2 linked regions of the Desulfobacula toluolica Tol2 genome follow. Each later gene encodes a partner of the first gene's protein in a complex. Links are inferred from orthologs where the notes say so. Each region holds a gene or a part of one and is shown in the gene's direction. Other genes may lie near its edges.

Evidence for each region.
Region 2: the proteins of tig (region 1) and rpsG are in contact, whole or in part, in a crystal structure (PDB 3GTY), measured with the Thermotoga maritima proteins. The link is inferred for Desulfobacula toluolica Tol2 from one-to-one orthologs. Residues at the interface, in WP_004081061.1 of Thermotoga maritima: Glu122, Val124, Val129, Leu130, Tyr133, Glu188, Gly259, Ile262, Tyr263, Glu266, Ser270, Glu273, Gln274, Glu277, Arg308, Gln311, Ile312, Ser315, Tyr316, Glu325, Arg329, Arg336, Leu363, Phe366, Trp367, Arg373, Leu377, Arg381, Leu384, Glu387; in WP_004081843.1 of Thermotoga maritima: Lys34, Lys52, Lys55, Glu59, Arg62, Gln63, Glu66, Asn67, Lys69, Val71, Arg95, Ala109, Lys110, Lys111, Gly112, Arg113, Pro114, Glu117, Glu121, Ile124, Ala125, Tyr127, Asn128, Asn129, Thr130, Gly131, Lys135, Asp139, Arg142, Met143.

Annotation. Positions count from the first base shown.
Region 1 is NC_018645.1:517,779-529,418, forward strand. The notes cover bases 4,956-7,952. They hold tig (trigger factor), read left to right. Parts: upstream 4,956-5,774; coding sequence 5,775-7,130; downstream 7,131-7,952. Other genes in these bases: TOL2_RS23345 (N-acetylmuramoyl-L-alanine amidase family protein), read right to left, coding at 4,956-5,633; clpP (ATP-dependent Clp endopeptidase proteolytic subunit ClpP), read left to right, coding at 7,192-7,815; clpX (ATP-dependent Clp protease ATP-binding subunit ClpX), read left to right, coding at 7,821-7,952. Outside these bases: TOL2_RS02370 (ethanolamine ammonia-lyase reactivating factor EutA), read left to right, coding at 1-803; TOL2_RS02375 (methylenetetrahydrofolate reductase), read left to right, coding at 868-1,803; TOL2_RS25735 (DnaJ domain-containing protein), read left to right, coding at 1,809-2,210; TOL2_RS02385 (radical SAM protein), read left to right, coding at 2,500-3,906; TOL2_RS25360 (helix-turn-helix domain-containing protein), read right to left, coding at 4,134-4,343; more of TOL2_RS23345, read right to left, coding at 4,938-4,955; more of clpX, read left to right, coding at 7,953-9,080; lon (endopeptidase La), read left to right, coding at 9,105-11,453; transcription termination factor Rho, read right to left, coding at 11,461-11,640. UniProt on the Bacillus subtilis protein: Involved in protein export. Acts as a chaperone by maintaining the newly synthesized protein in an open conformation. Functions as a peptidyl-prolyl cis-trans isomerase.
Region 2 is NC_018645.1:4,058,859-4,069,962, reverse strand. The notes cover bases 1-2,754. They hold rpsG (30S ribosomal protein S7), read left to right. Parts: upstream 1-1,020; coding sequence 1,021-1,488; downstream 1,489-2,754. Other genes in these bases: tuf (elongation factor Tu), read left to right, coding at 1,550-2,743; rpsL (30S ribosomal protein S12), read left to right, coding at 591-962; rpoC (DNA-directed RNA polymerase subunit beta'), read left to right, coding at 1-489. Also shown: rpsJ (30S ribosomal protein S10), read left to right, coding at 2,764-3,072; rplC (50S ribosomal protein L3), read left to right, coding at 3,090-3,716; rplD (50S ribosomal protein L4), read left to right, coding at 3,818-4,438; rplW (50S ribosomal protein L23), read left to right, coding at 4,441-4,728; rplB (50S ribosomal protein L2), read left to right, coding at 4,741-5,574; rpsS (30S ribosomal protein S19), read left to right, coding at 5,589-5,864; rplV (50S ribosomal protein L22), read left to right, coding at 5,892-6,230; rpsC (30S ribosomal protein S3), read left to right, coding at 6,243-6,893; rplP (50S ribosomal protein L16), read left to right, coding at 6,916-7,326; rpmC (50S ribosomal protein L29), read left to right, coding at 7,328-7,525; rpsQ (30S ribosomal protein S17), read left to right, coding at 7,543-7,803; rplN (50S ribosomal protein L14), read left to right, coding at 7,820-8,188; rplX (50S ribosomal protein L24), read left to right, coding at 8,216-8,545; rplE (50S ribosomal protein L5), read left to right, coding at 8,567-9,106; TOL2_RS24375 (type Z 30S ribosomal protein S14), read left to right, coding at 9,084-9,311; and more genes.

The DNA of each region.
Region 1 (11,640 bases):
TCCCTGAAAAATGGCTTGAAAAAATTACTTCCGTACTGGCCCAAACTCTCGTAGAGGTCATGAATGGGTCTGCTGTTTCAGTTCTTGCCAAAGATCTGATGGTGACCGACGACCTGGACTTTTCAAGAAAAATCGATGAATATACCTTTTCAGGCGGTGTCTCTGAATTGCTGTACGGCTGCAATGGGTATCAGCATAACGATATCGGTTCATACCTTGCCGCTGAAATTAAGACGCTGTTCCCAAAGCTTTCCGGACCGGTCATTGAACTTGAAAACAAGATAAGGGCGACGGTTATAGGTGCCGGTGCCCATACATTATCCATATCGGGTTCCTCGGGATTCATGGATGACCAGCTTAAGTTTCCCATGTGGAACGTGCCGGTGCTAAGGGTTGACGTGGAACAGGACAAATTAAGCCATGCCCATATCAAATCTGAAATTGAAAGGTCTTTGAAGCGGTTTGATCTGTCCGAGGGGGCCGAGACCGTGGCGTTCTACTTTAAGGGTCTCACCCACAATTCCTACCAGAAGCTGGTAATGTTTGGTAAAGCCATTGAGTCGGCACTGGCAAATTCAATCGGTAAAAACATTCCCATTATTCTCATTTTTCGGGCTGATATTGCCTGTGGTGTGGGAAATGTCATCCGCCGGGAAACAGGCCTTAAAACTAACCTGCTCACCCTGGATGAACTGGATCTTAAGGATGGTGACTGGATCGACATCGGCGAACCGCTGGTGGACAAACAGGTGTTCCCGGTGACCGTCAAGTCACTGATTTTCCATGACACCCGGAAAGTATGATGCGGTCTGTTTATTTACCGGCAAAGCTTGACAGCGTATAGATAAAGAACAAGGAGAGAACAATATGAGTGAGCTTAAATCAGGCAGTAATTTGGAAAAGGTTCTAAATGCGGGCCATTTCGCTTTCACCGGAGAATGCGGTCCCCCAAAAGGTGCCAATGTCGACCATTTAAATGAAAAATTAAGTCACCTTGTGGGGTATGTGGATGCCGTCAACATGACGGACAACCAGACAGCCGTGGTCCGCATGTCTTCCATTGCCGGCTCTGTTTTGATGATGGAAAAGGGGCTTGAACCCAATTTTCAGATGGTCTGCCGGGACAGGAACCGCCTGGCCATGATGAGTGATATTCTAGGCGCTTATGCCATGGGTATCCGGAATATGCTGTGTCTTTCCGGCGACCACACAAGTTTCGGGAATCATCCCGAGGCAAAAGGTGTCCATGATATTGATTCCATGCAGCTGATTGCCATGGTGAAGAAAATGCGGGACGAGGGCAAATTTTTAAATGGCGAGGATATTGACGTACCGCCGAAACTGTTTATCGGGGCCGCTGCCAACCCGTTTGCGGATCCTTATGAATACCGGGTGTTCAGGCTTGCCAATAAAATAAAAGCAGGTGTGGATTTTGTCCAGACACAATGCATTTTCAATATGGAAAAATTCCGTGATTTCATGAAACAGGCCGTGGATATGGGGCTTCATGAAAAGTGCTATATCCTGGCTGGTGTCACACCCATGAAAAGTGCTCCTATGGCCAATTTCATGTCCAAGTTTGTTCCGGGTATGGATATCCCCGAACATTTGATCAAACGCCTCAGGGGCGTGCCCAAAAAAGACCAGCCAGAGGAAGGTATCAAGTTTGCGCTGGAACAGATCGAAGAATTCAAAGAGATGGAAGGTGTGGCAGGTGTCCATCTGATGGCCATTGAATGGGAACACAGGGTGCCTGAAATTGCAGAAAGGGCAAATGTACTGCCCCGACCGGTTGTTGAATAGAAACCATGGACTCGCAAGGTTATTACGAAACCCTGAAGGTCAGCCGCAATGCAACGGATGAACAGATAAAAAAGGCTTACCGGAAACTGGCCAGGCAGTTTCATCCCGATGTAAACAGTGATGAGGGGGCTGAAACCCGGTTCAAATTAATCGGGGAAGCATATGAGGTTTTAAGAGATGAGGGGAAACGGCGGATCTATGACATGACCGGATTTAAACGGTTCGGCACTTGGGCCGCTTCCAGGTCTGACGGTCAAAACGGAATGCATCAATGTTCCGGTGGTATGAACGGCGGCAAATGCAGTGCTTTTGAAACGCTTTTCAGAAGACGGTCCGGGGTCAGGAAAAATCGGACTGGAACCGGTCACAATGAATTTCTAAAGGCTGACGGACAGGCGACATCTTAAAATCCGGGCGCACTATTTTCAGAATTAAAACAGAAAATGCAGCCCCTGGCTCACTGAGTCCCAGAAAATCTTCGATACCCCTGCCGATTCGAAAATTATTATTACAGGCCTATGGTATTAACCTGCCGCGTCTTGGTTCACAGCATGGGCGTATGAGTAAATAACAGTCAAGGATGGTCGCGATCTTTGCATATTAAGTTGAGCTAATTCTTCCATAAGGCAGCAAGTTATTCTATAATGCACGTTCCGGTATTTTACCGGAGCGCGCTTTTTTTTGTGGAAAGGAAAAATGAATTCAAAAAAGAAATTTGTTATCATCACGGGATACTTTAAAGGAGAGTCCTACGGTCTTTTAGGTCCACAGATGGCAGCCACCGTTATATCTGATAACAGTGAGTATGAGGCGCTTGTCGTAGGAGTGACCAATGAAGATGACAAAACAGATCTGATCACGGCACTGGAAAATCATTTTAGCGGAACCCGGATGGTCATTGGGTTTTCAACCCTTGGCGGAAGACCGGATCTGTTTGATCTGGCAGGAGAGCTTAAAGATAAGGGTGCGGTCACTATTCTGGCCGGGCCACAGGCCAATGTCGATTTTAAAGGGGAAGTGGGTCACGACCGGTTTGACCATCGCTTTAAGGGAATGTCGGACCGATTTACCTTTGCCATACAGGGACCTGTCCAGCAGATCCTGCCCATCCTGGAGAGCGGTCTCGATAGTGATATTTCAGAATTTGATGGTGTCCTGTCCAGGAATAAAGATGGGCAGATAAAGGAGAATCGTCCTGCCCCATGGGAGGATCAATGGCTGTCCAAGGTTGACTGGACCAATATTTACCGGTTAAAGGGAACATCCTTTGCCCGGATGCCGATTACCTGCGGCCAGGTACTCCAGCAGATCGGATGCCCCCATGCTGCAAAAGAAAGAAAAATACAGATTGATTATCCAGCCGATCTTGCCAATGAGACAGGGCCGAAACATGTGACCATCGCCCAGAAGGGGTGCAGCTTCTGTGATGTGGCCCAGGACAAAGGATTTATGGGGGCGGTGGGTGAAGAAGCTGTTAAATCCCAGATGGCATGTTTGCCCGAACAGGCCGACGGCAGCAGGGTCGCATTTGAACTGATCAATGAAAGCCCTTTGCCCAAACTTGATCGTGTCATGGAACTTGCCTGTGAGTGCAGCCTGGAGCTGTCCCAGATTAATTTGACCCTGCGGGCGGATTATTTTCTGAAGGGACAGGAAAATCTGAAGAACACCCTTGAAAAAGCCCAAAAGAAAAACATCCGGATACTGCTGGCCTCCATCGGATTTGAATCTTTTGACGATACCATTTTGAAAAATATGAACAAAGGTGTAACCCGTCAAATGAACCTGGATACCATTAAAACGATCCGGGATTTGAAGCCAAAGTTCCCCTGTCATTTTGGATATCTTAAAGAGGAGGGGGCCAATCACGGATTTATTCACCCAACCCCTTGGGACACACCGGATATCTCCAAGGAAGTTAACCTTACCATTGACATGTACCAGCTGGCCATGGATATTCTTCCCCCTCACAGCACACCGCTGATTATCCACCATGCCTCCGGTCTTGCCGACTGGATACGTCAGATCGAACAACAGGAAAACATTCAGTTTGAAAGGGTCGGCACCACCATCGCCTGGTGGCAACATAAACGTTTGGTGTGACCATGGATGTGCTGATAACGATTATTGCCAGTTTTGTCATGATTTTGCAAAACATCATGGCCATACTGATCCTGCAATTCTACAACAGACAGGTTGGACCGGTATCTTTCTGGAGGGCGATTAAAAAGGCTGTGGGGAACCCGGTTATTTTATCCGCTTTGATCAATAAAAGGAAAAGGGGTCAAATCTTTAGTTAACTCTTGTTGGATGATCAGCAAAAAATCGATTTAGTCTCTAAGCTGTTCAACGGAAAGCCCCATGGCCAAAGCCAGTTTTTCAAGGGTTGAAGTTTTGTTTTCCTGCTCGGTTCTTTCCATCTGGGACAATGCCGCCTGTGTGATCCCGGCTTTCCCTGCCACCTGTTTCTGGGTCATCCCTAAGTGAACCCGCCAGGCTTTGATCAGGTTGTATCCCTTTTTGATAACAAGGCCCACCACTTCATGGGGTACGGTGTCATCATTTAAAAAAACTTTCTGCTCAACCTGTTGATTGCTTCCTGTTATGATCCGTCAATGGAAAAAGTTCCTCCCAAAAGTCTTCTTGGCAAGGCGATCCATTACACTCTCAGCCAATGACATAGGCTCATCCAATATACGACCGACGGAATCATCAGGCCTGATAACAATCTGGTTGAAAATGCCATCCGACCTTTTGTGGTCGGACGAAAGAATTGGCTTTTCTCGGACACCGTTCAGGTTGCCCGGAAAAGAATATGGGGTGATAACAGGGGCAAGGTGTCGACTGGAGGCCGGAAAATTTAACAGGTGTAAAAAAGTTGTGGTGCTGAACAGATCAAAGGGTGAAAAGTGGTCGAAAAAATGACTTTCACACAAAAAGATCACACAATCTTGAAATGATGATTTTGGAAAATTTCGAGAGAGGTTGTGTTTAATGGTCGGGGCGAGAGGATTTGAACCTCCGACATCCTGCTCCCAAAGCAGGCGCGCTACCAGGCTGCGCTACGCCCCGATCTTTTTGTGTTGGATACAAGCAGGCTAACTATCATTTCTGAATAATAAAAGCAAGAAATTTTATGGCTTTGGGTTGTTTTTTTTAAAATAGAGATCAATGCTTTTTGAAATGAGTGCTGCATATTCAGTAAGAATGTTTTCGATTTCATCCGGGTGTTGGGGCAGTGTTAAAACGGATAAAGGTTCAATCAGTATGGCTGGCATGGTTGCGCCTTCAAGAAGAAGGATCGGTGCCCCGGTTGAGAAAAAACGAATCGCGTTTTTGTTGGCGGAAAAAATACTGCAGAAAGAAGTGATTGCTTTTTTGCTTTCAGCTTGATGAAGCAGTGGGTGTGATTTCCATTTGTTGTCTTTAATATGGGGTGGGTGTTTGTAAGATTCAGGTGGGTCAAAATAGTAAAAAAAAGCTGAATATTTGTTTGTTTGATGTAAATGGATGCTGATAAAAAGGTCTGCCTTGTTTTTGTTGGCTAAAAAAATTCTTTCCCGGGCAGATATTGTAATGTTTTGGGTTCTTGTTAAAAGAACATTGTATCGGTTTTCAAGCTGTTGGGCGATTTTTTCAGCAAGCTGCAAGGTGATGGTTTTTTCGTTTATTCCACTGGAAGAGACAATTCCGTTTTGAGTTCCCCCGTGGCCTGGATCAATCACGATAATACGTTGTTTTGTTTGAATTGCTTTATTGCCAAATCCGATGCCTGGGGGTATTATACACGATAGAATGATGATAAATGCTAAAACCTTTTCTTTGGCCAATTTTCTTGACACCTTTATGTATAAGGGTTATCTTAATAAACTTTGTGAGATATGTGTTTTATATATTACATTTTTTTGATTATTTGAAGCAGTGTTTAATATATAAATCAATTTTAATAGAAATGAATACAGGACGGAAAAATGCAGGTAAAAATTGAAGATAAGAGCAGTGTAAAAAAAGTGCTCTCTTTTGAAATCCCCAAAGAGGACGTTACCAAGGAACTCAATAAAGCATACAATGAGTTGAAAAAGAAAGTTGATGTAAAAGGATTCCGCAAGGGGAAAATTCCACGCAAGGTATTGGAAAACAGATTTTCAAAAGATGTTCATGCCGATGTTGCACCGCGCTTAATCCAGGAAGCATTTATTGATGCCATCAAAGATCATGATCTGAATATCGTGGGGGGGCCTCAAATGGATCCGCCGGAATTAGATCCTGAAAACGCTTATGTTTTTGATATTACCGTTGAGGTAAAGCCTGAACTGGATGATATCGAATTTGAAGGTATTGCTCTGGAAAAAACAAAATATGAAGTGTCGGATGGTGAGATAGAAAGCCAGATGTACATGATTCAGAAAACTATGGCGAAAAAAGAGACCGTCCAAGAAGAACGTCCTGTAAAAGAGAGTGATTTTGTTCTGATTGATTACGAAGGTTTTTTAAATGGAGAATCATTTGATAAGACTCCCAAAATTGAAAATTATGTCATGGGAATCGGACAAGGCGGTTTGCCCAAAGAGTTTTCAGAAAAACTGACAGGTGCCATTCCAGTTCAGGATCTTGACATAGAAGTGCCCTATGCCGATGATTATTATGATGAAAATCTGAAAGGCAAGACAATTGTCTACAAGGTGACATTAAAAGAAATTCAAGAAGAAGTTCTGCCTGAACTCAATGATGATCTGGTAAAAGATCTGGGAAAATTTGAAACCCTGGATGATGTAAGAGCCTCCATTCGTGAAAATTTGGGAAAAGGATATGAGCAAAGGATAAAACATGAGATTTCCGAACAGGTTTTTCAAAGCCTTTTGGAAAAATATGAATTTGAAGTTCCTGAAGCAATGATTGAAGGTGAACTCAATGGTATTGCAATGGAAGCAGAACAAGCCTATGCCGCAAATAATACTTCTCTTGAAGAAGCCGGTTTAAGTAAGGATGTTTTACGTACCCAGTATCGTGATGTGGCGGAAAAACAGGCGCGAAGACATTTGATCCTGGACAAAGTCATTACTCAGGAAAAACTCGAGCTTACGGATGATGAACTTGAAAAAAGTTTTGAGGAAATGGCAATGGGAATGAATGCACCTGTTGATGCAGTAAAAAATTATTTCAGCCAGGACCCCAAGCAGCTGGAATATTATAAACATACCCAGCTTGAAAAAAAGGCCGTTGATCTTATAATAGAAAAAGGCAACATTACAGAAGTTGAACCGGATTCACTTGAAGATGTTGCAGAAACTAAAGAAGCGGATATGCCGACAGAAGAAAAAGAGTAATCATTTAACGTGCAACCTGCATTAAGAAAATGAAAACTAAATAATTATAAGGAGTTGAATTTTGCCTCTAATTCCAATGGTTGTTGAGCAAAGCAACAGGGGGGAGCGTGCATATGATATCTATTCACGCCTTTTAAAGGATCGAATCATTTTTATCGGATCTGCTATTGATGATGAGATTGCCAATCTTATTGTTGCCCAGTTCTTGTTTCTGGAATCAGAAGATCCTGAAAAGGACATCAGTTTTTATATTAATTCACCAGGTGGTGTTGTAACGGCAGGGATGGCCATCTATGATACAATGCAGTATATAAAACCGGATGTGGCTACCGTATGTATCGGACAGGCCGCCAGTATGGGGGCGCTTTTACTGACGGCAGGTACAAAAGGGAAAAGATTTGCCCTGCCCAATTCCAGAATAATGATTCATCAGCCACTTGGCGGAACACAGGGACAAGCCACTGATATTAAAATTCAGGCCAATGAGATTTTAAGGATGAAAGATATTTTAAATGAGATTTTATCCACTCATACAGGTCAGGATATTGAAAAAGTATCTGCAGATACGGAAAGAGATTTTTTCATGTCAGCAACAGAAGCCATGAAATATGGTATTGTGGACAAGGTGGTTACTGACAGAAGCGAGTTGGAAGAAGACACAGATAACGACGCTTCAAAGGAGTAATGATTATGGCTCAGAAAGATGAAGAAAATGATCAGTTTTTCTGTTCTTTTTGCGGTAAAAATCAAAAAGAGGTTAAAAAGCTGATTGCAGGTCCAAGTGTTTATATTTGTAATGAATGTATAAACTTGTGCGGCGAGATTATTGAGGATGAAGAAAAAGAAAAAAAGGCCCAAAAGGATGGGTTAAAGGATTTTTTAAAACCTAAACAGATAAAAAAATTGCTTGATTCTTACGTTATTGAGCAGGATAAGGCTAAAAAAGTTCTTTCTGTGGCAGTATATAACCATTACAAGCGATTAAGTTCAACCCTGGAAAAGAAAAGTGATGATGTGGAAATTGAAAAGAGCAATATCCTTATCATCGGTCCCACAGGATGTGGGAAGACTCTTCTTGCACAAACCCTTGCCAGGTTTTTAGATGTTCCTTTTGCCATTGCAGATGCTACTGCATTAACCGAAGCAGGTTATGTTGGAGAAGATGTTGAAAATATAGTCCTTTCTCTTGTTCAGAATGCAGACTATGACATTGAGAAAGCTCAGAAGGGTATTATTTATATTGATGAAATTGATAAAATATCCCAGCGTGGAGACAATCCGTCCATTACCCGGGATGTTTCAGGAGAAGGCGTTCAGCAGGCCCTTTTAAAAATCATAGAGGGTACGATTGCAAGTATTCCGCCCAAAGGGGGCCGAAAACATCCCCAGCAGGATTATGTAAAGGTTGATACATCTAATATCCTTTTTGTTTGCGGGGGTACATTCACAGGTTTGGAAAAGGTGATTGAAAGAAGAATTACCCAGAAAACCATGGGATTTGGTGCTAAAATCGCAGAAAAAAAGGATAAAAATATTGGAGAACTTCTTGAACAGCTCAAGCCGGAAGATCTGATTAGATTTGGTCTTATACCTGAGTTTTTAGGACGTCTGCCCATTATTACGTCCATTGGCGAACTCAATGAAAAATCTTTGGTGAAGATTTTAACCGAGCCTAAGAACGCTTTGGTTAAACAATACCAGGAATTATTCAAGGTTGAAGGTGTGGATCTTCAGTTTACGGATGAAGCCCTTGAAGCCATGGCCAAAGAAGCTGTGAAAAGAAAATCGGGCGCAAGGGGACTTCGTGCTATCATGGAGGAAACCATGCTGGATATCATGTATGAAATTCCATCTAAAGAGAATGTTCAAGAATGTGTTGTTGGAGAAGAGGTGGTATTAAAGAATGAAGATCCCATACTGCTTTATGAACAACCTAAAAAACAGGCCTGACACTAAAAAGGGTTCTAAAATTCAATGATCAATATTTCCAAGTTCTTTCATCAGGATGGTTCGGAGAGTATAAAAAAACAGCTTCCATTGGTTCCCTTGAGGGATATGGTATTGTTTCCATATATTACCACATCGGTATTTGTTGGAAGGGATAAATCCATTAAGGCTTTGTCCGAAGCCATGGCAGCAGACAAGAAGATTTTTTTGACCACCCAAAAAAATCCTGAAGTATTAAAACCAACCATTAAAGATATTTTTCAGGTTGGAACGGAAGCAAGGATCACTCAGCTCCTCAGATTGCCTGATGGAACCGTTAAAGCATTGGTTGAAGGATGTGAAAGAGGTAAAATTGTTAAACTGGTTGATGAGGATGGTTATCTTTGTGTCGAATATATACCTGTTCATGAAGAACTCATGCCGGAAACAGCCAGTGAAGCGGCCATAAGAACTGTTACAGAAGCGTTTGAACACTATGCACAACTTTCCGGAGCAGTATCGCAAAGTTTTTTTAAGACGCTTGATATGCTGTCCTCCAACGAGTCTCGATATGCCGATACCATTGCCAGTCAGATGCCGTTTAAAGTGGTTGATAAACAGAAACTGCTTGAATGTGGAACGATTGAAGATAGATTTTTCTTGTTGTTGAAGCTGATTCAAAAGGAAGCAGAAGTCTTTACCATGTCCCAGAAAATAAAGGGAAGAGTAAAGAAGCAAATGGAAACGCTGCAGAAAAAACATTATTTGAATGAGCAGATGCAGGCCATAAAAAAAGAGATGGGAGAAGACGGCAATGCTTCGGAATTTGAGGATCTTGAAAACAGGATAAAGAAAAAAAGAATGTCCAAAGAAGCGGCTTCAGTGGCGAGAAGAGAGCTTGCCAAATTAAAAATGATGTCCCCCATGTCATCTGAAGCCACTGTGGTCAGAAATTATATTGACTGGCTGATTTCTCTGCCCTGGTACAGGAAGAACCGGTCAAAAAATGATTTGCAAAAAGCTGAGCAGATTCTGGATCAGGATCATTACGGACTTGAAAAACCCAAGGAAAGGATTCTTGAGTATTTAGCCGTACAAATTCTGGTTAAAAAGATTAAAGGGCCGATTTTATGTCTTGTAGGCCCTCCGGGTGTGGGCAAAACATCTTTGGCAAGGTCTGTCGCTTCTGCTACGGGAAGGGCTTTTGCAAGGGTGTCACTTGGCGGTGTCAGGGATGAAGCTGAAATCAGAGGGCACCGGCGTACCTATGTGGGAGCTATGCCTGGCAGGATTATTCAGACCTTGAAAAAAATAGGTTATAATAATCCGGTTTTTTGTCTGGATGAAATTGATAAAATGACGTCTGATTTCAGGGGTGATCCATCATCGGCTTTGCTTGAAGCATTAGACCCGGAGCAGAATAAAAATTTTAATGATCATTATCTTGAAGTGGATTATGATCTGTCGGAAATCCTTTTTATCACCACTGCCAATACATTGTATGATATCCCTGCACCTTTGAGGGACAGGATGGAGATTATTCAGATACCTGGCTATACTGAGTATGAAAAGGCAAAGATTGCCACCGGGTATTTGATCCCGAAACAATTAAAAGAAAACGGTCTTTCTGATTCTGATGCGGTTTTTTCAAAAAATGCCGTTCATGCCATTATTAAAAAATACACAAAAGAAGCAGGGGTCAGAAATCTTGAGCGTGAGATTTCAGCTGTTTTGCGAAAAATAGCCAAAGAGATTGTTCAAACCGACCATAGAAAATTACATAATATTTCTACAACTACGGTTTTAAAATTTTTAGGTCAGCCCCGTTTCAGAGACAGTGCCTTGGAAAAAGAAGACATGATTGGTATTGTTACCGGTCTTGCCTGGACCCAGGCAGGAGGGGAATTGCTTACCATTGAGGCTGTAACCATGCCGGGAAAGGGAAATGTGATGGTAACCGGAAAACTTGGTGATGTCATGAAAGAGTCTTCCCAGGCCGCAGTAAGTTATGTCAGATCCCGTTGTAAAGAATTAAATATAAAAGAAGATTTCTATAAAGATATTGATATACACATCCATGTACCCGAAGGCGCAATCCCCAAAGACGGTCCTTCCGCCGGTATATCCATGTGTTCGGCAGTTGTTTCGGTATTGACCGGAAAACCGGTTTCAAGAAAGGTTGCCATGACAGGAGAAATAACATTGCGGGGAAGAGTGCTTCCTGTCGGTGGTTTGAAGGAAAAACTCTTGGCAGCCCATATCAATGGTATTAAAAAAGTCATTGTTTCAACAGAGAATAAAAGAGATATAAAAGAGATTCCCAAAGCTATTCAAGCTCAAATGGAAATTGTTTATGCTGAGGATATGTCCCAGGTGCTTGAAAATGCTTTGTTATAATTTGAATTTATTGAAGATATGATATAAATTCCATCATGGCATCTTTTTCATCTTTTGTGGTGATGGCTCTTCTAATTTCAATTATTTTTTTATGTTCTTCCTTGTCCAGTAAAAGGTCTTCTTTTCTTGTTCCTGATTTGTTGATATTAATGGCTGGCCAGATTCGGTGTTCAGCGCATTCCCGGGA
Region 2 (11,104 bases), 3.5 Mb from region 1 along the record:
CAGGATATTATGAACATCAAGGGAGAAGTTGCTTTGGCAAAATATCTGGTGGACGAGGTGCAGGAGGTTTACAGGCTTCAGGGTGTAAGGATTAATGACAAACATATTGAGGTGGTTATCCGTCAGATGATGAGACGGGTAAAGGTCATTGAGACAGGTGATACCAACTTTATTCCGGATGAACAGGTCGACAGGATTCATTTTGCAGAAGTCAATCGGGAAGTAGCCGGTATGGGTGGTGAAACCGCAAAAGGGGAGCCGTTAATTCTTGGTATTACAAAAGCATCATTATCTACTGATAGTTTTCTTTCAGCCGCATCATTCCAGGAAACAACAAAAGTGCTGACTCTTGCTGCTATAGAGGGTAAGTATGACGGCCTTAAAGGATTGAAAGAAAATGTTGTGATGGGTCGTATTATACCTGCAGGGACGGGTTTCCCGGGATACAGCGACGTAGAAGTTGCTTTGGGTGACGTAGCGCAAGTTTGATTAATAAAAAAACTTGACAATTTTAATAAGTGAAAGTAAAATTAAACATTTTGTCGTGTATGACAATGGTTTAAATTTGATAAGGAGCGTAAAGGAAAGTTATGCCGACCATTAATCAATTGGTTCGAAAAGGTAGAAAAAAAGCAGAAAAAAAGGTTAGTACCCCTGCTTTAAAGGGTGGTCCTCAGAAACGTGGTGTTTGTACCAGGGTGTACACGTCAACTCCAAAGAAACCTAACTCTGCTTTGAGAAAAGTAGCCAGGGTTCGTTTGACTACTGGAATGGAAGTTGCTGCATACATACCCGGCATGGGGCATAACCTTCAGGAGCATTCTGTGGTTCTTGTCAGGGGTGGCAGAGTAAAGGATCTTCCAGGTGTTCGCTATCATATTGTCAGGGGCGCTCTTGATACTTTGGGTGTTGATGACAGGCGGCAGGGCAGGTCAAAATACGGAGCAAAGAGACCTAAATAAGCAACTTGGAGCAGATTTTAGTCTGTTCCTTATATATAAGCAATGGTGGATGTGAATAATGGCAGTTAAAGAGATCATGCTTGATAATGTAACAAAAGATGCCACGCAGGAAGAAAAGCTTGCCGCTAAGTTTGTTAACTGTGTCATGAAAGACGGGAAAAAGAACGCAGCGCGTAAAGTTGTTAAAAATGCTTTGTTGATTGCAGAAGAAAAGATCGGCGAGCCTGCTTTGGATATATTAAAAAAAGCAATTGATAATATTAGGCCTGCGGTTGAAGTGAAATCCAGAAGAATCGGCGGATCAACCTATCAGGTGCCGACTGATATAAAACCTTCCAGGCAGACAGCGCTTGCTTTTCGCTGGTTGATTAACTTCAGCCGGAATCGTTCTGAAAAAGGCTATGCAAACAAACTGGCTTCAGAAGTCCTGGATGCTTATAACCAGCGTGGCGGGGCAATGAAGAAAAAGGAAGATACACACAAGATGGCAGAAGCCAACAAGGCATTTGCACATTTTCGGTGGTAACTAATATTTTGATATCCTGATAACATTCCGCAGGAGGAATTAACCAAGAGGAGTAAAGAGGATGGCTAAGGAGAAATTTGAGCGGACCAAGCCGCATGTGAACATAGGAACAATCGGTCATATTGACCATGGAAAGACTACGCTTACAGCAGCGATCACCAAACTTGCAGCAATGGGTGGTCATGGTACATATGTCCCGTTTGATGAGATTGACAAGGCGCCCGAGGAAAGAGAGCGTGGTATTACAATAGCAACAGCTCATGTGGAATACGAGACAGCCAATCGTCACTACGCACATGTGGACTGTCCCGGCCATGCTGACTATATTAAGAACATGATCACAGGGGCAGCCCAGATGGACGGTGCGGTTCTTGTGGTAAGTGCTGATGACGGTCCAATGCCGCAGACAAGAGAGCATATCCTTCTTGCCCGGCAGGTAGGTGTTCCCTCGATTGTTGTGTTTTTGAACAAATGCGACATGGTGGATGACGAAGAATTGATTGAGCTGGTTGAAATGGAGCTTCAGGAGCTTCTTGATACCTATGAATTTCCCGGCGACACAACACCGATTATCAGAGGCAGTGCGCTTAAGGCGCTTGAAGTGGAAAGTGCGGATGATGAAGCTGCCAAACCGATTTTTGAGCTTCTTGATGTTCTTGACTCTTATGTTGCAGAGCCTGAAAGAGATACCGCAAAACCATTTCTGATGCCCATTGAGGATGTATTCAGTATTTCGGGTCGTGGAACTGTTGTTACCGGAAGAATTGAACGTGGTATTATTAAAACCGGTGAAGAGGTTGAAATTGTCGGTATCAGGGATACTGCCAAAACAGTGTGTACCGGTGTTGAAATGTTCAGAAAACTTCTGGATGAGGGGCAGGCAGGCGATAATGTCGGGCTTCTGCTTCGCGGAACAAAACGTGACCAGGTTGAAAGAGGACAGGTTGTGGCCAAACCCGGAACCATTACTCCTCATACGAAATTCAAAGCAGAAATGTATGCATTGAGCAAAGAAGAAGGTGGTCGTCATACTCCGTTTTTCAGTGGTTACAGACCCCAGTTCTTTTTCAGAACAACAGATATTACGGGTGTTTTGACTCTTGACGAAGGCGTGGAAATGATCATGCCAGGGGATAATGCAACCATTAACGTGGAATTGATTAATCCCATTGCAATGGAAAAAGAACTCCGCTTTGCAATCAGAGAAGGTGGACGTACTGTTGGTGCCGGTGTTATCGGTGAAATTGTAGAATAAGTTAGGACGAACGATCTATCATGTTGAAAACAAAAATTAGGATCAGGCTTAAGGCATATGATCATAAACTTCTTGATCAGTCTTCGGTAGATATTGTTGATACTGCAAGGAAGAGTGGAGCCAAAATCGTAGGGCCGGTACCTCTTCCTACCAGGATAAACAAGTTTACCGTACTGCGTTCTCCCCATGTAAACAAAAAATCAAGGGAACAGTTTGAGATCAGAACGCATAAAAGAATGATGGATATTCTGGAACCCACCCAACAGACAGTTGACGCGTTAATGAAGCTTGATCTTTCACCGGGTGTGGATGTGGAAATTAAATTATAGTTCAATAACAGGAACCAATTATGAGCGCATTACTTGGAAAAAAAATCGGAATGACCAATGTGTTTTCCTCGGACGGAAAGCTTGTTCCTGTTACCGTTGTGCAGGTCGGACCATGTGTTGTTACACAGATTAAAACAATAGAATCTGATGGATACAATGCTCTTCAACTTGGATTTGATGAAAAACCGGTTGAGAAATTGAATAAGCCCATGGCCGGACATTTGAAGAAAGCAAGTGATAAAGGATTCCGTGTTTTAAAAGAGTTTAGAACCGATGATGTTGAAAGCGTTGAAGCAGGCGCTACTATCGGAATTGATATATTTACTGTTGGTGATAAGGTGAACATATCAGGTATTTCAAAAGGACGCGGTTTTCAGGGAACGATTAAACGACACGGTTTCCAACGCGGGCCTGAAACTCATGGTAGCAGAAATCATAGAAAACCAGGGTCTATTGGTAACAGCGCCTGGCCGGGAAAAGTTTTTAAGGGTAAGAAACTTCCAGGTCATATGGGTGTTAATCGAGAAACTGTAAAGAATCTTACAATCGTAGATATCAAGCATGACGATAACCTTCTGTTGGTAAAAGGCCCTGTACCGGGTTTTAAAACAGGAATATTGGAAGTTCGAAAAACTGATAAATAATTAAAAAAACAATCAGTTACGTATAAGACAAAAATGCGGCTATGGGTATTGCAAAGTTTATCGCAGTGATGCATAGCTGATCAAAATTTATGAGGAAGAATATGGCTACTGTAGATGTATTAAACAGTGCAGGTGAAAAGGTGTCTGAAACTCAGCTTCCTGATGAGATTTTCAAGACTTCCGTTAAAACAAGCGTTCTTCACCAGGTCGTGCGATCCCAGCTCGTTGCAAAACGGGAAGGGACTGCTGCGTCTAAGACCAGGGGTATGGTAAAGGGTAGTACAAGAAAGCTGTTTAGACAGAAAGGAACCGGTAATGCACGTGCCGGCAGTATTAAATCCCCTTTAAGAAAAGGTGGTGGTGTTATTTTTGGGCCGTCCCAAAGATCTTTTGCGATAAAAGTGCCCAAAAAAGTTAGAAAGCTGGCATTGAAAATGGCATTAAGTTCCAAGGTGGAAGAAAATACCATTACTGTGATTGATGATTTTAATCTTGAAACTATTAAAACCAAAGATCTGGCCAATGTACTCAAAACCTTATCGCTTTCAAATTTGTTGATTGTGTCTGATTCTGAGGATACAAATCTTTTGCTTTCCGCTAGAAATATTCCGGATATCAAGGTTATAAAGACCGAGGGTCTTAATGTATATGATATTTTAAAGTTTAAGAATCTTCTTTTGGTAGAGTCATCAATTAAAAATATCGAGGGGAGGTTGAGCTGATTATGGAACACTATGAAATTGTCAGAGGCCCTGTAGTAACTGAAAAAACAACCCTTCAAAAAGAATTAAACAACCAGGTGACGCTTAAAGTTGATAAAAGAGCCAACCGGGTACAAATCAAAGACGCTGTCGAGAAAAGTTTTAACACCAAGGTTAAGCAGGTCAGAACTATCAAGGTAAAAGGAAAAGTTAAACAGCGCGGTAAAATTATCGGCAAACGAAAAGACTGGAAAAAAGCCATAGTTACACTGATGCCAGGACAACGAATTGATTTTTTTGAAGGTGTTTAAAGAGGTATATATATGTCAACAATAATAAAGACAAAACCGACATCTCCAGGACGACGCTCTCAGGAATACCTTTCTTTTGAAGAAATTACCAAAACCAAGCCTGAAAGACGACTGACAAAGAACATAAACAAACGTGCCGGCCGAAATTCTTACGGAAGAATTACGGCTAAGCACAGAGGTGGCGGAGCAAAAAAGAAATATCGTATCATTGATTTTAAAAGAGATAAAGATGGTATCCCTGCAAAGGTATCTGCCATTGAATATGATCCGAACAGGAGTGCAAGAATTGCTCTTCTGGTTTATGCAGATGGTGAAAAAAGGTATATCCTGGCTCCTCTGGATGTGGCGGTCGGCGATATTCTTGAAACAGGATCCGGCGCTGATATAAAACCTGGTAATTGCATGCCGCTTGAGGATATTCCAACGGGTACAAGAATACATAATATCGAATTGAAACAAAATAAAGGTGGACAGATTGTCAGAAGCGCAGGTGCATATGCACGGCTTATGGCAAAAGAAGGCAGTTATGCGCAGGTTCTTCTTCCCTCTGGTGAAGTAAGAATGGTTCACCTGAAATGCAAGGCTACGATTGGCAGAGTGGGTAATGAAAAGCATGGTGATGTTAAGATCGGTAAAGCCGGTCGAAGCAGATGGATGGGAAGAAGACCGTCTGTTCGAGGAGTTGCCATGAACCCGGTTGATCATCCCATGGGCGGTGGTGAAGGAAGATCCTCCGGTGGTAGACAGCCCTGTACGCCTTGGGGTATTCCAACAAAAGGTAAGCGAACCAGGAAGAGTGCAAGAACAGATCAGTACATTGTTAAAAGAAGAGCTAAGAGAAAATAAATAGGTGGTAAATTATGCCAAGATCATTAAAAAAAGGTCCCTACATTGCACCTCAGCTTTTAAAAAAAGTGCTGGAAGCAAGTAAATCCACACGTAACAAAGTTATCAAGACCTGGTCACGCAGATCCACTATATTCCCTGAAATGGTCGGTGTCACATTTGCTGTGCATAACGGTAAAAAATTCATACCGGTTTTTGTTTCTGAAAATATGGTCGGACATAAGCTTGGTGAATTTTCACCTACAAGAACTTTCTGGGGGCATGCAGGAGATAAAAAATCCAAGAGATAAGCTCTTGTTTGATTAAAGGATATTGATATGGAAGTTAAAGCAACTACAAGACATACAAGAATTTCACCATTTAAGCTTAGGTTGCCCATTGCTGAAGTAAAAGGTAAAAATGCCGGACAAGCGCTGACATTGTTAAAATTCATGCCGCTCAAAGCTGCAGGTATTATTTATAAAACCTTGCAATCAGCTGTTGCAAATGCCGAGCATAACAATGAACTGGATGTGGATAAACTGGTTGTCAAGAATATTTTTGTTGATCACGGGCCGACCATGAAACGGTTCAGGCCGAGAGCCAGGGGTAGAGCAGCCAGAATTTTGAAACGAAGCAGTCATTTAACAGTTATTGTTGAAGAAACTGACAAATAGGAGGAAATAAGCTTGGGCCAGAAAGTACATCCTACCAGTTTAAGGTTAGGCATTATCAGGACTTGGGATTCCAGATGGTATGCAGACAAAGATTATGCCTCTTTTGTTGAAGAAGATTTTAAAGTCAGAAAATTTTTAAAAAAGAAACTCTTTCATGCAGGTATTTCAAAAATAGAAATCGAACGTTTTTCCAAACAGATTCGACTCAGGGTTTTTGCGGCAAGACCAGGTATAATAATCGGCAAGAAAGGGTCGGAGATTGCCCTTCTTAAGCAGGAACTTGAGAAAATGCTTGAACCTGCGGTGTTGATTGATATCAAAGAAGTCCGGCGCCCTGAAATTGATGCTCAGTTGGTAGCGGAGAATATTGCACTTCAACTTGAGAGAAGAATTGCATTTCGAAGAGCCATGAAACGAAGTGTGTCTTCGGCCATGCGGTTTGGTGCAAAAGGAATAAAAATTATTTGTGCCGGTCGTCTTGGTGGTGCTGAAATGGCTCGGACGGAATGGTACAAAGAAGGCCGTATTCCTCTTCACACCTTAAGGGCTGATGTTGATTACGGTTTTACCGAAGCAAGAACCACATACGGAGCCATTGGAATTAAAACTTTTGTATTTAAAGGCGAAGTATTAAGTCCCGGTGAACAAGCGTTGGTTAAATAGAGGTGATTAGGAGAAATAAAAAATGCTTAGTCCAAAAAATGTAAAATTCCGTAAACAGTTTCGCGGCAGGACAAAGGGTTCACCAGACAGGGGAAATACCTTAAGCTTTGGTGACTTCGGTCTACAGGCAATTGAATGCGGTTATGTTAATGCAAGACAGATTGAAGCAGCCAGGGTTGCATTGACCCGTCACGCTAAAAGAGCAGGAAAAAGCTGGATTCGATTTTTTCCTGATCATCCGGTTACAAAAAAACCGGCAGAAGTCAGGATGGGTAAAGGTAAAGGTGCTACGGATGCCTGGGTAGCCAGGGTGAAACCCGGCAAAATTCTTTATGAAATGGAAGGTATACCAAGAGAAGTTGCCAAAGAAGCCATGAAGCTCGCTGCCAGAAAACTTTCCGTGAAAACTCGTTTTGTGGAAAGGAGTAAATAAAATGAAAGTTAGTGAAATCAGAGAGATGGGAGCAGATCAGATTAAAGAAAAGCTTGGTGAATTAAAAAAAGAGCTTTTTAATCTTCGCTTTCAGAATGATGTCGGGCAGCTTGAGAATACAGCAACACTTTCCAATGTCAAAAAGGATATTGCAAGGCTTTACACGATATCCAATGAAATGAATGTAAACATTAGCTAATTTGCGAAGATATTACTATGGAAAATATTCAAAAAAATAAAAGAGAGCTGATTGGTCTTATTGTATCGGATAAAATGGATAAATCAGTGGTTGTTCAGGTCGAAAGATTTGTTCAACACAAGATTTATAAAAAATATATGAAACGATATAAAAAATACCATGCTCATGATGAGACAAATGAATGCAGAATCGGTGATACGGTTAAAATCATCGAAACCAGGCCTTTGAGCAAGCTGAAACGTTTCAGGATAAGTGAAGTCGTTAAAAGAGCTGTTTGATTAAGGGAGTTGAGAAATGATTCAGAGTGAAACTAGATTAACTGTAGCAGACAACTCCGGTGCAAAGGAACTGTACTGCATAAAGGTACTTGGCGGATCCAAAAGACGATATGCCAGCATTGGCGATATTATCACCTGCTCTGTTAAAGAAGCAATACCCAATGCAAAAGTCAGCAAAGGGGATATTGTTCAGGCCGTTATTGTCAGAACCAAAAAAGAAATATCCCGGCCTGATGGCTCAATGATCAGATTTGATGATAATTCAGCTGTAATTTTATCTAAATCAAACGAACCGGTTGGTACACGTATTTTTGGTCCGGTGGCAAGAGAGTTAAGGGCAAAAAGATTTATGAAAATCGTCTCTCTGGCTCCTGATGTGCTTTAACAATCAGGTTATTGGAGAAAAAATCTTATGGAAGCAATAAAAATTAGACTGAAAAAAGATGATAAGGTTAAAGTGCTGACCGGTAAAGATAAGGGAAAGATCGGTAAAGTACTGAAGGTCGTTAAAAAGACAAATCGGGTCGTTGTTGAAAATATTAATGTCGTTAAGGTTCATCAAAGGCCAACGCAGGCAAATCCACAAGGTGGTATTGTTGAAAAAACCATGCCGATTCATATTTCCAATCTCATGATTATGTGCAACTCATGTGTAAAGCCGACAAGAATTGGAATGAAATTATTGGAAGATGGAAAACGGGTCAGAATCTGCAAGAAATGCAGTCAGCAGATAGATTCATAAGACCAAAGGCGGAGAGAATAGATGGCAACTCTTAAGGAAAAGTATCATAACGAGGTTGTGCCCAAGCTCAAGGAAACTTTTAATTATAAAAATGAATTACAGGTACCTAAGCTGGAAAAAATCGTTTTAAACATGGGGCTTGGCGAAGCGGTCAGAAATCCAAAGATCGTTGATCCTGCAGCCGCCGAACTGGCGTTGATCGCCGGTCAGAAACCGGTAATTACAAGAGCAAAAAAACCGATTGCAAATTTTAAGCTTCGTGCTGATTTGCCTATTGGGTGCAAGGTTACCCTGCGCCGTCAAAAAATGTACGATTTTTTTGATCGGCTTGTAAATATCGCTTTACCACGTGTCAGGGACTTTAGAGGGATATCCGGAAAGGCTTTTGATGGCAGGGGTAATTATACTCTTGGTATTACCGAGCATATTATATTCCCTGAAATTGACTATGATAAGACCGACAGTATCAAGGGTCTTAATATTACAGTTGTGACGACAGCTAAAACCGATGAGGAAGGCAAGGCGCTCCTGAAATTTTTTGGGATGCCTTTCAAAAACTAAGGATCTTAAGGAGGAAAGCTTGGCTAAAAAAGCTTTAATCGTAAAGGCGCAGAGAAAACCAAAGTTTTCAGTACGTTCATACAACAGATGCCCCTTATGCGGTAGACCAAGAGGGTTTATTAGAAAAGCTGGTATTTGCAGAATTTGTTTCAGGGGACTTGCGTCAGAAGGTAAACTTCCCGGAGTTACCAAATCAAGTTGGTAACCAGCAAATTTTAACACAAAAAAATTATATCAGCGGATTTTAAGGAGATTTCAAATGGCAACTAGTGATCCAATTGCAGACATGCTGACAATCATAAGAAATGGTGGTAAAGCAGGGTTTGCTAAAGTGGATATCCCCGGATCAAAAATTAAATTGAAAATGGTGCGGGTGCTGAAAGAACAAGGATATATAAAGGATTTTAAATTCCTTGAAAATGAAACGCAAGGAGTTCTTCGTGTTTATTTAAAATATGTGTCTGAAGGACAGCCCACAATTTTTGGAATAAAAAGAGTGAGTAAACCGTCCTGCAGGGTTTACAGTAAATCAAAACAAATTAAGCCGGTTTTAAATGGGCTGGGCATATCAATTGTTTCAACCTCAAAAGGGTTGATGACGGATAAGCAGGCCATTGAAGCGAACGTCGGCGGTGAAATTCTTTGTAACGTATGGTAGTACAGGAGTAATATATATGTCTAGAATAGGAAAACAGCCGGTTCAGCTTCCAGATAAGGTCCAGTTCGCCCTGAAGGGTGATATGATTTCTGTTAAAGGACCCAAAGGTAATCTTGAGCGACAATTGCATCCGGCCATTGAACTTGAAATGAATGATGGTTTTGTAATGGTAACTACAGATACAAGTGATAAGAAAAAAGTGGCTTTGCAAGGGTTGTTCAGGTCCCTTATATCCAATATGGTAACCGGTGTTACTGCCGGTTATGAAAAGCAACTTCTCCTTTCCGGTATTGGTTATCGTGCAGAAACAAAAGGCAACAGTCTTATACTCAATGTAGGCTATTCCAATCCGGTCGATTTTAAAATTCCTGATGGAATCCAGGCGACTGTTGAAAAGAATACGCAAATTATTTTGACAGGTATAGATAAGGAGCTTCTTGGCCAGGTGGCGGCAAATATAAGAGATCTTAGACCTCCTGAGCCTTACAAAGGTAAAGGCATAATGTATTCGGACGAAAGAATCATTAGAAAAGCCGGTAAGACTGCTGGTAAAGATTAAAAGGCGGGAGTATAAAGATTATGGGAAATACATCACCAAGGCTTATATCAAGGCTTAAAAGAAAAAAAAGAATCAGGAAAAATATTCTTGGTAACCAGGATCGACCAAGATTGAGTGTATTCAGAAGTTCAAAACATATTTATGCTCAGATCATTGATGATACTGATCGGATTACACTTGTATCTGCATCTACACTTGATAAAGAATTTAATGAAAATAAGGCAGAGGGTAAAAAGGCTGAGATTGCAAAGGCAATCGGAATCCTTATCGGCAAGAGAGCTCTTGATAAAGGAATTACAAAAGTAGTTCTGGATAGAAATGGATTTTTATATCATGGCCGCATCAAAGCGCTTTCAGACGGAGCTCGCGAAGCCGGATTGATTTTCTAATTAAGGAGGAATACCCTTGGCAAGACAGCAGATGGAAGATAGTGGATTAATAGATAAAGTCGTCAGAATCAATCGTGTTGCAAAAGTTGTAAAAGGTGGTAGAAATTTCAGCTTCAGCGCACTTGTTGTGGTTGGTGACGGAGAAGGCAGTGTCGGGTATGGTCTGGGAAAAGCAACGGAAGTACCGGAAGCTATCAAAAAAGGCCTGGAAAAAGCAAAAAGAAATATGGTCAAAATTTCATTACTTGACGGTACTGTTCCTTTTGAAGTTATTGGTAAAGCAGGTGCAGGCCGAGTATTGCTTAAACCGGCTTCTCCTGGTACAGGTTTGATTGCTGGCGGTGGAATTCGTGCCGTCCTTGAGGCCGTCGGTGTAACCGATATCCTGACAA